One region of the Streptomyces sp. DG2A-72 genome, then DNA from elsewhere that is predicted to be linked to it. Evidence: riboswitches for the same ligand, from Rfam matches in the RefSeq annotation. Region 1 holds a riboswitch; each other region holds the start of a gene.

Evidence for each region. A riboswitch is a leader RNA that binds a small molecule or an ion and turns the genes downstream of it on or off. The one in region 1 is predicted to bind cyclic di-AMP.
Region 2: it holds a riboswitch for cyclic di-AMP, as region 1 does, so the genes downstream of both, QQY66_RS37785 (M23 family metallopeptidase) here and QQY66_RS22590 (M23 family metallopeptidase) in region 1, are expected to answer to the same signal.
Region 3: it holds a riboswitch for cyclic di-AMP, as region 1 does, so the genes downstream of both, QQY66_RS43515 (LysM peptidoglycan-binding domain-containing M23 family metallopeptidase) here and QQY66_RS22590 (M23 family metallopeptidase) in region 1, are expected to answer to the same signal.

Annotation. Positions count from the first base shown of each region.
Region 1 covers NZ_JASTLC010000001.1:4,776,507-4,780,786, forward strand. The annotation lists gene trmB (tRNA (guanosine(46)-N7)-methyltransferase TrmB) at 1-70, shown strand, start outside; gene QQY66_RS22585 (PrsW family intramembrane metalloprotease) at 95-1,387, shown strand; gene QQY66_RS22590 (M23 family metallopeptidase) at 1,543-2,583, opposite strand; cyclic di-AMP (ydaO/yuaA leader) riboswitch at 2,595-2,752, opposite strand; tRNA gene QQY66_RS22595 (tRNA-Met) at 3,060-3,133, opposite strand; gene QQY66_RS22600 (alginate lyase family protein) at 3,189-4,280, opposite strand, start outside.
Region 2 covers NZ_JASTLC010000001.1:7,952,820-7,957,099, reverse strand. The annotation lists gene QQY66_RS37800 (bifunctional GNAT family N-acetyltransferase/acetate--CoA ligase family protein) at 1-190, opposite strand, end outside; gene QQY66_RS37795 (HPr family phosphocarrier protein) at 370-651, shown strand; gene QQY66_RS37790 (GntR family transcriptional regulator) at 767-1,462, opposite strand; gene QQY66_RS37785 (M23 family metallopeptidase) at 1,664-2,422, opposite strand; cyclic di-AMP (ydaO/yuaA leader) riboswitch at 2,436-2,602, opposite strand; gene QQY66_RS37780 (pitrilysin family protein) at 2,816-4,204, opposite strand; gene QQY66_RS37775 (pitrilysin family protein) at 4,201-4,280, opposite strand, start outside.
Region 3 covers NZ_JASTLC010000001.1:9,170,199-9,174,478, forward strand. The annotation lists gene QQY66_RS43510 (alpha-galactosidase) at 1-809, shown strand, start outside; cyclic di-AMP (ydaO/yuaA leader) riboswitch at 1,105-1,269, shown strand; gene QQY66_RS43515 (LysM peptidoglycan-binding domain-containing M23 family metallopeptidase) at 1,274-2,239, shown strand; partial or broken gene QQY66_RS43520 (branched-chain amino acid transporter permease) at 2,328-2,656, opposite strand; gene QQY66_RS43525 (AzlC family ABC transporter permease) at 2,649-3,188, opposite strand; gene QQY66_RS43530 (hypothetical protein) at 3,172-3,411, shown strand; gene QQY66_RS43535 (SGNH/GDSL hydrolase family protein) at 3,551-4,280, shown strand, end outside.

The sequences.
Region 1 (4,280 bases):
GGGGCTGGACAAGGGACATGTCGTGAACGACCTGCTCTTCCGTCGCGTACTGCACGAAGGTCTCCAGTAACCTTCCCTCGTTAGGGTCAAAGCCGTGGCCACCAGTCCCCCTTTCCCGCCGCACACCGGCGACCCCGCCGGTGGCACACGGCGGCACGCGCACTGGTGGCAGAAGCGATGGGTGCGCTACGGCGCCCTGATCACGCTCCTCACACTCTCCGGGCTCGTCATCCTCGCCCTGGTCCGCGAACAGACCGGCACGGAGGGGTTCCTGGTCGGTCTCGGGCTGTCCGTGTTCCCCGTGCCGCTGCTGATAGCCGCCTTCCGCTGGCTCGACCGGGTCGAACCCGGCCCCTGGCGCAATCTCCTCTTCGCCTTCGCCTGGGGCGCCTGCGCGGCGGCGCTGATAGCGATCGTCGCCAACAGCTTCGCGACCAGATGGATCGCGACGGCCACCGCGGATCCGTCCAGCGCGGACACCATAGGGGCGACCGTGATAGCGCCGATCGTGGAGGAGTCGGCCAAGGCGGCGGCCGTACTGCTCGTCTTCCTCTTCCGGCGACGCGACTTCACCGGGATCGTCGACGGGGTGGTGATAGCGGGGGTCACCGCGACCGGCTTCGCGTTCACCGAGAACATCCTCTACCTCGGTACGGCCTTCGGGACCGACCAGCTCACCGGCGACCGCGGCATCGCCTCCGTGACCGCGGCGACGTTCTTCGTCCGCATCATCATGTCGCCGTTCGCCCACCCGCTCTTCACCGTCCTCACCGGCATCGGCTTCGGTGTCGCCGCGCTCTCGGCGGACCGGCAGCATGTCCGGCGCGTGCTCGTGCCGCTGTCCGGGCTGCTGCTGGCGATGGGCATGCACGCGATGTGGAACGGCTCGTCGAGCCTCGGCGAGTACGGGTTCTTCGCCGTGTACGCCATCTTCATGGTGCCCGCGTTCGGGCTGCTGACCTGGCTGGTGATCTGGACGCGGCAGCGGGAGCTGAGGACCGTACGGGCCGAGTTGCCCGCGTATGTCGCCGCGGGCTGGCTGGGGCCGGCCGCGCCCTTTGTGCTCGGGTCGATGCGGGCGCGGCGGCTGGCCCGGGAGTACGCCCGTCGTCACTTCGGCAGGCCGGCGGGGCGGGCGGTGGCGCAGTACGAGGCGTACGCGACGTCGCTGGCGTTTCTGCGGCACCGGGGGCGGCGGGGGCGGGCGGGGGCCGACTTCGTCGTACGGGAGCGGGAGTTGCTGCATGAGCTGTGGCAGCGGCGGGGGGTTGCGGGGCCGGCGCTGGACCATGCGGCGCGGGTGGCTGCGCCGCCTTTGCCGGTGTACGGGGCGTATGGGAATGGCGTGCAGTATCCGTATCCCGCGTACAACCCGTATCGGACCTAGCCGGCGTTGCGAGTGGCCCGGCGTGAGGGCTGGGCGGGGGTGGGTCGCGCAGCCCGGCACTGACGGGGTGCCGCCTGCGCCCACCCGTGCCGCCCCAGGCGGCACGCATGCCCGCAGCTCGGCAGCAGGACAGCGGCCCCCGCAGCAGAGCTACCTCAGGGGTTCAACCCCTTGCTCCGCAGCCACGCCATCGGGTCGATGCCGCTGTCGGAGCCGCCTGTGTGGACCTCGAGGTGGAGGTGGGCGCCGGTGACGTTACCGGTGGCGCCGACGCGGCCGATGACGTCGCCGGTGGCGACCTTCTGGCCGACGCTGACGCTGATCGAGGACTGGTGGGCGTACCAGAGCTCGGTGCCGTCGTCGAGGGTGAGGACGGTCTTGTAGCCGTACGAACCGTCCCAGCCGGCCTCGGTGATCGTGCCGCTGTGGATGGCCTTGATGAGGGTGCCCGTGGGGGCGGCGAAGTCGAGGCCGGTGTGGTAGCCGGAGGACCAGAGGGAACCGGCCTGACCGAAGGTCGAGGTGATGGTGTACGAGGAGGTCGGCAGCGCGAACTGCTTGGCCAGCTGGGCGAGCCGCTCGGCCTCCGCCTTGGCCGCCGCCTCCTCCTCCGCCTTCTTCTTCGCGGCGGCGGCCTTGGCCTTGGCCTCCCGCTCCGCCTTGGCGGCCGCTTCGGAGGCCTCCTTCTGCGCGGCGGCCTGCACGGCCTGCGCGGCCTTGCTGTCGACCTGGTCCTGCTGCCGCTCGGCCTGGGCCAGGATCCGGGAGCGCAGCGCCTCACCGGCGTCGGCGGCGGACTGCTCGCTGTCGGTGGAGGTCACACTGACGCTGCTGAGCGCGGTCGCGGTGTCCGCCGAGCCCTCGGCGGCGTCGTCCGAGATGATCGAGCCCACGGACGGCAGGTCGGGCAGGGAGATGGACACCGGCGGCTTGCCGGTGTTGGCGCTGGCCATGCCGCCCGCGCCGACGGCGGCTATGACGCCGACGCCGAGAACCGTGGAGCTGCGGGCGAATGCCCCGTTGCGCTGCTTGCTGACGCGGTGCCGGCCGCGTACGGGACGAATGGACTCCTCGGTGGGGTTCCACTCCTCCAGCGGGCCCTCGTCGTCGGTGCGGTAGCCGCTGTACACAAAGGTGTCGGGCTCGCGCTGACTCGGCACGAAGGGGGCCTCTGGGGCAGGCCGGTTGGACGCCACGTAGGCGTACTCCTTTCCTTCCTTCTCGCCTACCGGGTTAGCTGACGGGTTCGGAGCAGGAAGGTCTCCTACGCGCGTATACCTGCCGTGCTTCCACGGTGGCATCCGCGCGATTCACCCCAAGGTGGTGGTTCCCCGGTTCCCTTGCGGAATTCGGCGCGTGCGCACGGAGCCGACTCTTGTGACGGCTGGGACAACCGCGCTGCGTTATCGAACGTTAATAGACGCGGGGGCCGGATTCCAAGCGGTTCCGCTTGATCGTTAACGTTTTTGCGCAGGACGTAGGGGCCATGACCGGTGAAAATCGGGCGAGTTGACCGCGACGCGGCAGCAACTCAGCAGTCACACCAGCTCTGACGTTGCGTCAGTTGTTACCGGAGCGGGACGGCTCACTCACCTCGGGTAACAACGATCACCAGCATGCTCTGAACACACCGAAGGCCCGGATCGCAATGATCCGGGCCTTCGGTCTTGAGTAGCGGGGACAGGATTTGAACCTGCGACCTCTGGGTTATGAGCCCAGCGAGCTACCGAGCTGCTCCACCCCGCGTCGTTGTGTTCACTAGTCTACGCCATCCGCGGGACACCCATGACCACACGTTGATTCACCCTGCGGGATTGCCCGCGTGGGTGAGGGTCTCCCAGGCGACGAAGAGCCCGTCGGTACCGGCCGGGCGGGTCCGCTCGGCGAGCCTGCGGGCGGCGGGGACGGTGACGTGAAGCCGGTCTTCCAGGTGATTCAGTACGACTTCCAGGTCCGGGCCCATGGTCCTGGCGACCTTGCCGCCGCACAGCCAGGCCGGTGCGGGCTCGCCCAGTTGGTGCCGGGCGTGGAGGGACAGGGCGGCCTTCAGCCGGTCCTTGACCTCGCCGTACAGGTCGACGCCCTGGTGCCAGGCCGTCTCGGCGATGTGGGCGGTGGCGGCGAGGGAGTGGCCGACGTGCTCGAAGTCACGGCAGGTCTCCTGGGTGACGCCGTCCTTGTAGGTCGACTGCTGGAACCAGTACGACCGCAGTCGCTGCGGGGTGTCCATGCCGGAGCCGGGCGGGGTGAGCGGGTGGCGGCCGTCCTTGCGCAGGTAGAAGTAGGCGGGGACACGGTCGCGGAAGCGTCGCAGGGCGTGGTCGAAGGTCTTGTGGTCGTCGAGGAAGACGGCGATCCCGATGGCCGCGTCGGTCGAGACGAGATCCCGGTTTCCGTTGACGTCCAGGACGCGGCGGGTGACCCGGGGGAGGTAGACGGTGCGGAGCATGGTCTCGAAGCGCTGTACGCGGTCGGCGGGCCAGTCGGCGCCGGGTGTGTGCCGCACGATCTCGGCGGCCCGCGCCCAGGTCGATCCGGCCCAGGCCGCCTGGAGTCCGGCGTTCTGCCCGGTGTGCCGCTTCAGCTTCGCCGACCAGCCGTCCATGATCTCCCGGGCCTTGACGGCGTGCTGCCGCTTGCCGGTGACCGTGAACACCAGGGCGTGGGTGTAGGCGGCGATGGCGTCCGTACGCTCCTGGATGCAGCCCCGGCCGGCCATGGCACCGGCCGGGCAGTTCACGGTCTTGTACGGCTCGGCCCGGTACTTGTACGCCCCGTATCTGCTGTCCCGCATGTCGAGGAACGCCTTCAGCCACGGCTGCCTGCCCGCCAGGACGTTCTCTCGTACGGCGTCCAGCTGGGCCTTGCCGACGAGGACGCCGGGGTGGGTGAA
Region 2 (4,280 bases), 3.2 Mb from region 1:
CGGACAGACGCGGGTAGGGCGCGAAGAAGCGGTAGTACTTCGACTCGTCCGAGACCTGCTCGTAGAAGCTGACCAGGCGCTCGGCGTCATCAACGGTGATGGGGCGGATGCGCGCGGTGCCGCCGTCGCGCAGCACCACGTCGGCTTCCCAGTGGGCGGGGTACTCGTGCCGGTCCGGCGCGCTCTGCATGGGGCCCAGAGTACGGCTCGCGTACGACAACGGCGCGAGGCAGTCTGTGGAGGACGGGAGTCGGGCCGAGGCCGCGGTCCGACGGCACTTCAAGGACGGGACGCAGGACAGTTCCGGGCTTGCTTCACGATATGGGAAACTGGTCTAGACAACCCTGAACACCTGAAGGGCAGCATCACATGGCTGAGCGCCGCGTCAACGTCGGCTGGGCCGAGGGTCTCCACGCCCGCCCCGCCTCCATCTTCGTCCGGGCCGCCACGGCCGCAGGGGTCCCCGTGACGATCGCCAAGGCCGACGGCAACCCCGTCAACGCGGCCTCCATGCTGGCTGTCCTCGGGCTCGGCGCCCAGGGCGGCGAGGAGATCGTGCTCGCCTCCGACGCCGAGGGCGCGGACATCGCCCTCGACCGGCTGGCGAAGCTGGTCGCCGAGGGGCTCGAGGAGCTTCCCGAGACCGTCTGAGTAGCAGAATTGAAGGGCTCGTCCGAATTTCCGGGCGAGCCCTTCGCATTTTCCGATCGCGGGCAGCAGAAATAATCCCCCGCGAATTAGGCCCTCTTTGTATACGGCTCTTGTGTTAATGCCGCAGGCTCGTCATGTTTACGGCATGTTGCGAGTTCCTCACACGCTCCGTGCGCTCTCCCGGGACGGCGAATCGCAGCCGGTGCACGACCGTCGAGCGCTCCGTGTGCTGCGCCGTGACCGCCCGCGCGCGCTCGCCGTCACCGCGCGCCACCGCGTCGACGATCGCGCCGTGCTCCGCCCAGGACTCCACGGGGTTGGCCGGCGCCTCCACGGCGTACATCCAGGCGATCTTGTGCCGCAGCTGGGTCAGCATCGAGGTCAGCGCGGGGCTGCCGGAGGCCTGGGCGAGCGTCTCGTGGAACCAGCCGCCCAGGGAGCGCAGATCCTCGCTGTTGCCCCTCCTGGCCCGCTCCTGACCCAGCCTGACCAGGCCGCGCAGCACCTTCAGATGCGCCTCGGTGCGCCGCTGGGCGGCCCGGGAGGCGCCGAGCGGCTCCAGGAGCATGCGCATCTCCAGCAGGTCCGCGGCCTCCTGCTCGGTCGGTTCCGCGACGCACGCGCCCGCGTGCCGCCGGGTCACCACGAATCCCTCGGCCTCCAGCGTGCGCAGGGCCTCACGGACGGGGACGCGCGAGACGCCGTAGCGGCGCGCCAGGAGTTCCTCGGTGAGCCGGCTGCCGCGCTCGTAGACACCGGCGACGATGTCGTCCCGGATCGCCGTGCATACCGAGTGCGCCGGAATACGCATGACCGACCTCCGCTTTAATCCCCGTGAAACGTCGACGATTGACGCGTGTTCAGTGACTCTATGGCAATGAGCCGGAATTTCCGATGGCGGACCGGAATCCATGGATATTTTTTGGACAGCCGGGGGTATGAAAGGCCGAAAGCCCCGGCTCGGGGAGCCGGGGCCTGGGGAGGCGGAGCCTGGGGGCTCAGACGTCTGTCGTCAGACGTTCACGCCGTGCGAGCGCAGGTAGGCGACGGGGTCGATGTCGGAGCCGTACTCCGCGGTCGTACGGGCCTCGAAGTGCAGATGCGCCCCGGTGACGTTGCCGGTCGCGCCGGAGAGGCCTATCTGCTGGCCCGGGGTGACGCTCTGGCCCACCGAGACGCCGATGGACGACAGGTGGCCGTACTGGGTGTACGTGCCGTCGTTCATCTTGATCACGACCTGGTTGCCGTACGAGCCCTCCCAGCCCGCCTCGACGACGGTGCCGCGGCCGACCGCGTGGACGGAGGTGCCGCTGGCGGCGTGGAAGTCGACGCCGGTGTGGCTGCCGGAGGACCACAGGGAGCCGCCGGCGCCATAGCCGGTGGAGACGTACGAGCCGGTGATCGGCAGGACGTAGCTGTTGAGGCGCTTGCGCTCGGCCTCGCGAGCGGCGCGCTCCTTGGCCTCGCGGGCCTTCTGCGCCCGCTCCGCCGCGGCCTTCTTCTTGGCCTCGGCGGCCTTCTTCGCGGCGGCGGCTTCTTCGGCGGCCTGCTGCTGGGCGGCGGCCTGCTCTGCGATCTGGTCGGCGGCGGCGCTGCTGAGGACCGGGATCAGGCCGGTCGTCTCGGCCGCCGGCTCGGCGGCGAGTGCGGGGGCGGCCAGGGTGCCGATGACGCCGGTGGTGGTGAGGGCCGCGACGCCCGCCGCGCGAGCGGTGGTGCGCTGGATACGGCTGGGACGGCGGTGCTTCCCGGTGGCGCGGGTGAACGCCATGTAGTGGCTGGTCCTTTCCTTCCTTCTCGCCTACCGGGTTAGCTGACGGGTTCGGAGCAGGAAGGTCTCCTACGGACCCCCTCGCGGCACGCGCGGGCGTCCGATTCACCCCAGGGACTGCACATGTGGGTCCCCGGCTCCCCTGGCTCGCGCCGTCTGGGGACTCGGCGATGACTGTCCGGTGCCGCGGGTGCGGCGCAGTGCCTGACGGACAGCCCGGAAGACGCTAAACGGGACATCTTTCAATCCCCAAACGGATCACGGCTTTTGTAGCGCATGCCACAGGCCAGACAGGCAACCTCTCCCGTAATTCGGACATAAGGGAGCCCCGGTGACGCTTCCGTCACCGGGGCTCCCCGCGCGCGTAACCCGAGGGTTCGCCTCTCCGCGGCCCTACTCGGCGGACACGACGGTGACTTGACCGATGCCGAGGGCCTCCACCGGCTCCTTGATCTGCGCCGCGTCGCCCACGAGCACCGTCACCAGACGGTCCACCGGGAAGGCGCGTACGGCAGCCGCGGTGGCCTCGACGGTGCCGGTCGCGGCGAGCTCCTGGTACAGCGTGGCCTGGTAGTCGTCCGGCAGGTACTGCTCCACCTGGTCGGCCAGCGTGCTGGCGACGGCCGCGGCGGTCTCGTACTTCAGCGGCGCCACACCGACCAGGTTCTGCACGGCGACATCGCGCTCGGCGTCGGTGAGCCCGTCGGCGGCGAGTGTCCGCAGCACCGTCCACAGGTCCTGCAGGGCGGGACCGGTGTTCGGGGTGTCGACGGAGCCGCTGATGGCGAGCATCCCGGCGCCCGAGCCGTCCGGGGCGGACCTGAGGACCTGCCCGAACGCCCGCACTCCGTAGGTGTAGCCCTTCTCCTCGCGCAGGACGCGGTCCAGCCGCGAGGTGAGGGTGCCGCCGAGGCAGTACGTGCCGAGCACCTGGGCGGGCCACACGCGGTCGTGCCGGTCGACACCGACGCGGCCGATGAGCAGCTGCGTCTGGACGGCACCGGGGCGGTCCACGATGACGACGCGGCCGGTGTCGTCGGCGCTCACCGGCGGCACCGGGCGCGGCTGCGCGGGTGAGCCGGTCCAGGCGCCGATCGTCTCGCCGAGCAGCGCGTCCAGGTCGATGCCGGTGAGGTCGCCGACGACCACGGCGGTGGCCGTGGCGGGACGCACGTGCTTCTCGTAGAAGGCACGGACGGCCGCGGAGTCGATGTTCTCGACCGTGTCCTCGGTGCCCTGGCGCGGACGCGACATGCGCGAGTCCGCCGGGAACAGCTCCTTGGACAGCTCCTTGGCGGCCCGGCGGGAGGGGTTGGCCAGCTCGTGCGGGATCTCGTCGAGGCGGTTGCGGACGAGCCGTTCGACCTCGCTGTCCGCGAAGGCGGGCGCCCTGAGGGCGTCGGCGAGCAGGCCGAGCGCCTTGGACAGCCGCGAGGCCGGGACCTCCAGGCTGAGCCGGACGCCGGGGTGGTCGGCGTGCGAGTCGAGGGTGGCTCCGCAGCGCTCCAGCTCGGCGGCGAACTCCTCTGCGGAGTACTTGTCGGTGCCCTCGGAGAAGGCCCGCGCCATGATCGTGGCGACACCGTCGAGGCCGGCCGGTTCGGCCTCCAGCGGTGCGTCCAGGAGCACCTCCACGGCGACGACCTGCTGGCCGGGGCGGTGGCAGCGCAGGACCGTGACGCCGTTGTCGAGGGTCCCGCGCGTGGGGGCCGGAAACGCCCACGGCCTGGCCTCGCCGGCCCGGGGCTCGGGGTGGAATTCCATAGCGGCGAGCTCGGTCACTTGGCCGCCTCCTCGTTCTCGTCGGTGGCTTCCACGGTCGCCGCGGACTCCAGGTCTTCGGTGGGTTCCTCGACGG
Region 3 (4,280 bases), 4.4 Mb from region 1:
TTCAGGAGTACCTCTGGGAGCAGCTCGACACGCTCCTCTCCAGCGCCCCGATCGACTATGTGAAGTGGGACTTCAATCGCTGCTTCACCGATGCGGGCTGGCCGGGAGAGGCGTATCCGCAGCGGTTGTGGGTCGACCATGTGCGTGCGCTGTACGGGCTGTTGGACCGGCTGCGGGACGCGCACCCCGGAGTCGCCTTCGAGTCCTGCTCGGGCGGCGGCGGCCGGATCGACCTCGGGGTCATGAGCCGTACGGATCAGGTGTGGACCTCGGACAACACCGACCCGCTCGACCGGCTCGCCATCCAGCACGGCTTCAGCCAGATCCACCCGGCACGGGTCATGGCCGCGTGGGTCACCGACAGCCCCAACGTCCAGCTCAACGGCCGGGTCAGCTCGCTGCGCTTCCGGTTCGTGAGCGCCATGGCCGGGGTGCTCGGGGTCGGCGGTGACCTCACCGAGTGGACGGACGACGAGCTGGCCGAGGCCCGGAAGTGGGTGGGTCTGTACAAGGAGATCCGGCCCCTGGTGCAGCGCGGCGACCTGTATCGGCTGCGGCCCCCGCAGGGCGGGCTGAGTGCGGTGCAGTACGTGCTCGGCGACGAGACCGTCGTCCTCGCCTGGCTCGAGGCGCAGCGTTACGGCGAGCCCGTTCCGGCGCTGCGACTGCGCGGCCTCGACCCGACAGCGTCGTATGAATGCCGCGAAACGGGCGAAGTTCACCGGGGTGCGGTCCTGCTGCATCACGGATTGCGCACAGGGCTACGCGGTGACCTCGATGCGGCAGTTCTCCGGCTGCGTCGCATCTGAGCGATCTGTCCGAATTAGGATCTTCATTCCAACTCGCTCTGGGATAAAGCCTCCTGGGGGGAGCTGCGTGAGCAGCGTCATATTCGTGACCGAGCGTTGTCCGCCATGTTCACGTAATTCACGTGTTTTTCCAGGGGATTGAATCCGTCGGCGGGGGTGGAATTCACGGAGGGTGACTGGGTTTTCTCACAAGGGATCAAGAGAAACGCACAGCCATGGAACCTCTTGCTTGTCCCTTTGCGTCTTGGTCGCTTACGTTCGCCACCAATCCGGACGGACGCCCAATCCTGCCGCCGCCCGGAGACCGCTCAACTCACCCGTGAACGGCAGGAGCGGGGGACCCACAGGTACAACCGCCTGTTCCGGTCTCCGGAACGGCTAGGGGTTAAGCCGCCACCGCGCGGCCGGACATCTCCAGTCCGCACCCGACAGCTCACCTCGTAGGCGCCGGAGAGGAATTCGCCATGCCCGCGAAGGGTAAGCACCGCCGTCCCAAGAGCCAGCGCTTCACCCGCTCGATCGTCGTCGCCGGAACCGGTGGCGCCGCGCTCGCCCTGCCGCTCCTGGGGGCCACCGGAGCGCATGCCGCTCCCGCCAAGTCGGTTTCGGAAAAGGCCGTTCAGTCGGTTCCGAAGACCGAAAAGAAGGCCGCCGAGAAGACCGCCGCCGCGAAGAGTTCGGGTGTGCGGACCTATTCGGTGCGGGCCGGTGACTACCTTTCGAAGATCGCCGACGAGCAGAATGTCAGCGGTGGCTGGCAGAAGCTCTACGCGGACAACCGTGAGGCCGTCGGCTCGGACCCGTCGATGATCCACCCCGGCCTGAAGCTCTCGATCGGCAAGAAGGCCGCGACCGGTTCTTCCAAGCCGTCGTCCTCTTCGTCGGATTCGTCTCCTTCATCCTCTTCTTCGAAGAAGTCGTCCGGGTCTTCTGATTCATCTGGTTCGTCTGCTTCGGGTTCGTCGAAGTCGTCCTCGAACACGGCGACCACCCAGTCCTCCGACACCACGAGTACGGCCGGCGGCTTCACCCTCCCTGTGGCCGGTGCCAGGGTCGGTACCCCGTACCGCATGTCGGGCAGCATGTGGTCCAGTGGCTACCACACCGGCGTCGACTTCGTCGTCCCGACCGGCACCTCGCTCAAGTCCGTGGGTGCGGGCACGGTCGTCTCCGCGGGCTGGGGCGGCGCGTACGGCAACCAGGTCGTTGTCAAGCTGGCCGACGGCTACTACGCGCAGTACGCCCACCTGTCCTCGCTCTCCGTCTCCAACGGACAGACCGTGACCGAGGGCCAGCAGATAGGCCTCTCCGGCGCGACCGGCAACGTGACCGGCCCGCACCTGCACTTCGAGATCCGCACCACCCCGGACTACGGCTCGGACGTCGACCCCGTCGCCTACCTCCGCTCGAAGGGTGTCTCCGTCAGCTGACACCCGGCGCCTGAAGCGTCCCCCACGCCACCGAAGGCCGGACCCCGATCCCCGGGTCCGGCCTTCGGTGTTGGCTGTGCGGACCCCCTCAGTGCGCGAAGACCGTACTGGCCAGGACCACTGGACAGCGGTGCCGCCGAGGATGCTCAGCAGGGCGTTGCGACACCACTGGTGCAGGCCGACGGTGACGGCCAGGGCTGCCGACGGGGGGATCGCGCGCGTGTCGGTGAGGGGCACCTCGCGCAGGCAGTGGACGACCAGGATCACCATGACGCCGGCGGGCATACGGGCGCTGAGGTACTGGACGGTCGTACTGGCGCGCAGCGGGGCGAGGGCGGCGAAGGGGAGGGTGCGCAGGGCTCGGGTGACGGCGGCGGTGACGAGGACGGCGGCTATGGCGTAGGGGGTGTCAGGCATGGCGTGCCCTCTTGCCGGTCGTGCAGCGGCGGGCCGGCAGTTCTGCGGTGAACAGGGCGAAGGCGGCGAGGAGCAGTTGGCCCGGGAAGAGGAGCCGCGCGGCCACGGCGCTGAGGAGGGCGAGCGCCGGCGTGGGCAGGTCGTCGCGCAGCTCCCGGAGAGCATCGAGGGCGAGCACGGTGAACAGGGTGGTCAGAGCGAAGTCCAGGCCGGTGACCCCCTCCGGGAAGAGGGAGCCGAGCAGGGCTCGGGCGGTTGCGCTTCCGGCCCAGTACAGGTGCATGAGGAACTGCAGCCACAGGATGCGCCGGCCGGCCCAGGACCGGGCCTCCTCCCCGGCGGTCAGGGCGTACGTCTCGTCGCTGAGTGCGAAGGTGCCGTACGCGGTGCAGGGGGAGGAGAGCGCGTAGAAGACGTGCCGGACGTTCACCATGAAGGCCGTCGTGGCGATGGACGCCAGGGGAGCGGCCGCGGTGGCCAGGCCGATCAGCAGGAACTCGAACGATCCGCCGTAGATGAGCGCCGCGGACATCGACCCCGAGGCGCTGAGGCGCGGGCTGGAAGTGCTCATCGACATCGAGACCTACGCCCGGGACCGCAAGATGTTCGAGGAGTTCGAGTCCACCGTGGCCGTCGCCGACCACGCCGACCAGGCCGCCTACGAAGCCTTCGTCACCGACAAACTCGGCGACCTGCCTGCCGTGCTGCGCCTCGAATCACATCTCACCATGAAGAAGATCAAGGCTGACGGCTGAGCATATTCCTGAGTTGGCGAACACTTTAGGAGTGGCTTATCTCACCGTCCGTCAACCCCTTCCTACGGTCGCGTAGCTCACATCCGAAGGTGAATCATGGGCCGACGTGGCAGACGATTCGAAGAATGACATCAGATCAGTGATCGGGTCGTACGTGGCGGTGGGGGACAGCTTCACCGAGGGCGTCGGCGACCCCGGCCCTGACGGGGCGTTCGTCGGCTGGGCCGACCGATTCGCGGTACTGCTCGCGGACCGGAGGCCGGAGGGCGACTTCGAGTACACCAACCTTGCCGTGCGCGGCAAACTCCTCGACCAGATCGTGGCCGAGCAACTCCCGCGGGCCGTCGAACTCGCCCCGGACCTGGTCTCGTTCTGCGCGGGCGGCAATGACATCATCCGGCCCGGAACCGACCCCGACGAGGTCGCCGAGCGCTTCGAGCGGGCGATCGTCCGGCTCACCTCGGCCGTCGGGACCGTCATGGTGACGACCGGCTTCGACACCCGGGGCGTCCCGGTGCTGAAGCATCTGCGCGGCAAGATCGCCACCTACAACGGACACGTCCGGGCCGTCGCCGACCGGTACGGCTGCCCGGTACTCGACCTGTGGTCCCTGAAGACCGTTCAGGACCGGCGGGCCTGGGACGGCGACCGGCTCCACCTCTCGGCCGAGGGGCACACGCGCGTGGCGCTGCGCGCGGGCCAGGTCCTCGGGCTTGAGGTCCCGGCCGACCCCGAGCAGCCCTGGCCCCCGCTGCCGCCGCGCGGCACTCTCGACGTGCGGCGGGACGACGTCCACTGGGCGCGCGAGTATCTGGTGCCGTGGATCGGGCGGCGGTTGCGCGGGGAGTCCTCGGGCGACCATGTGACGG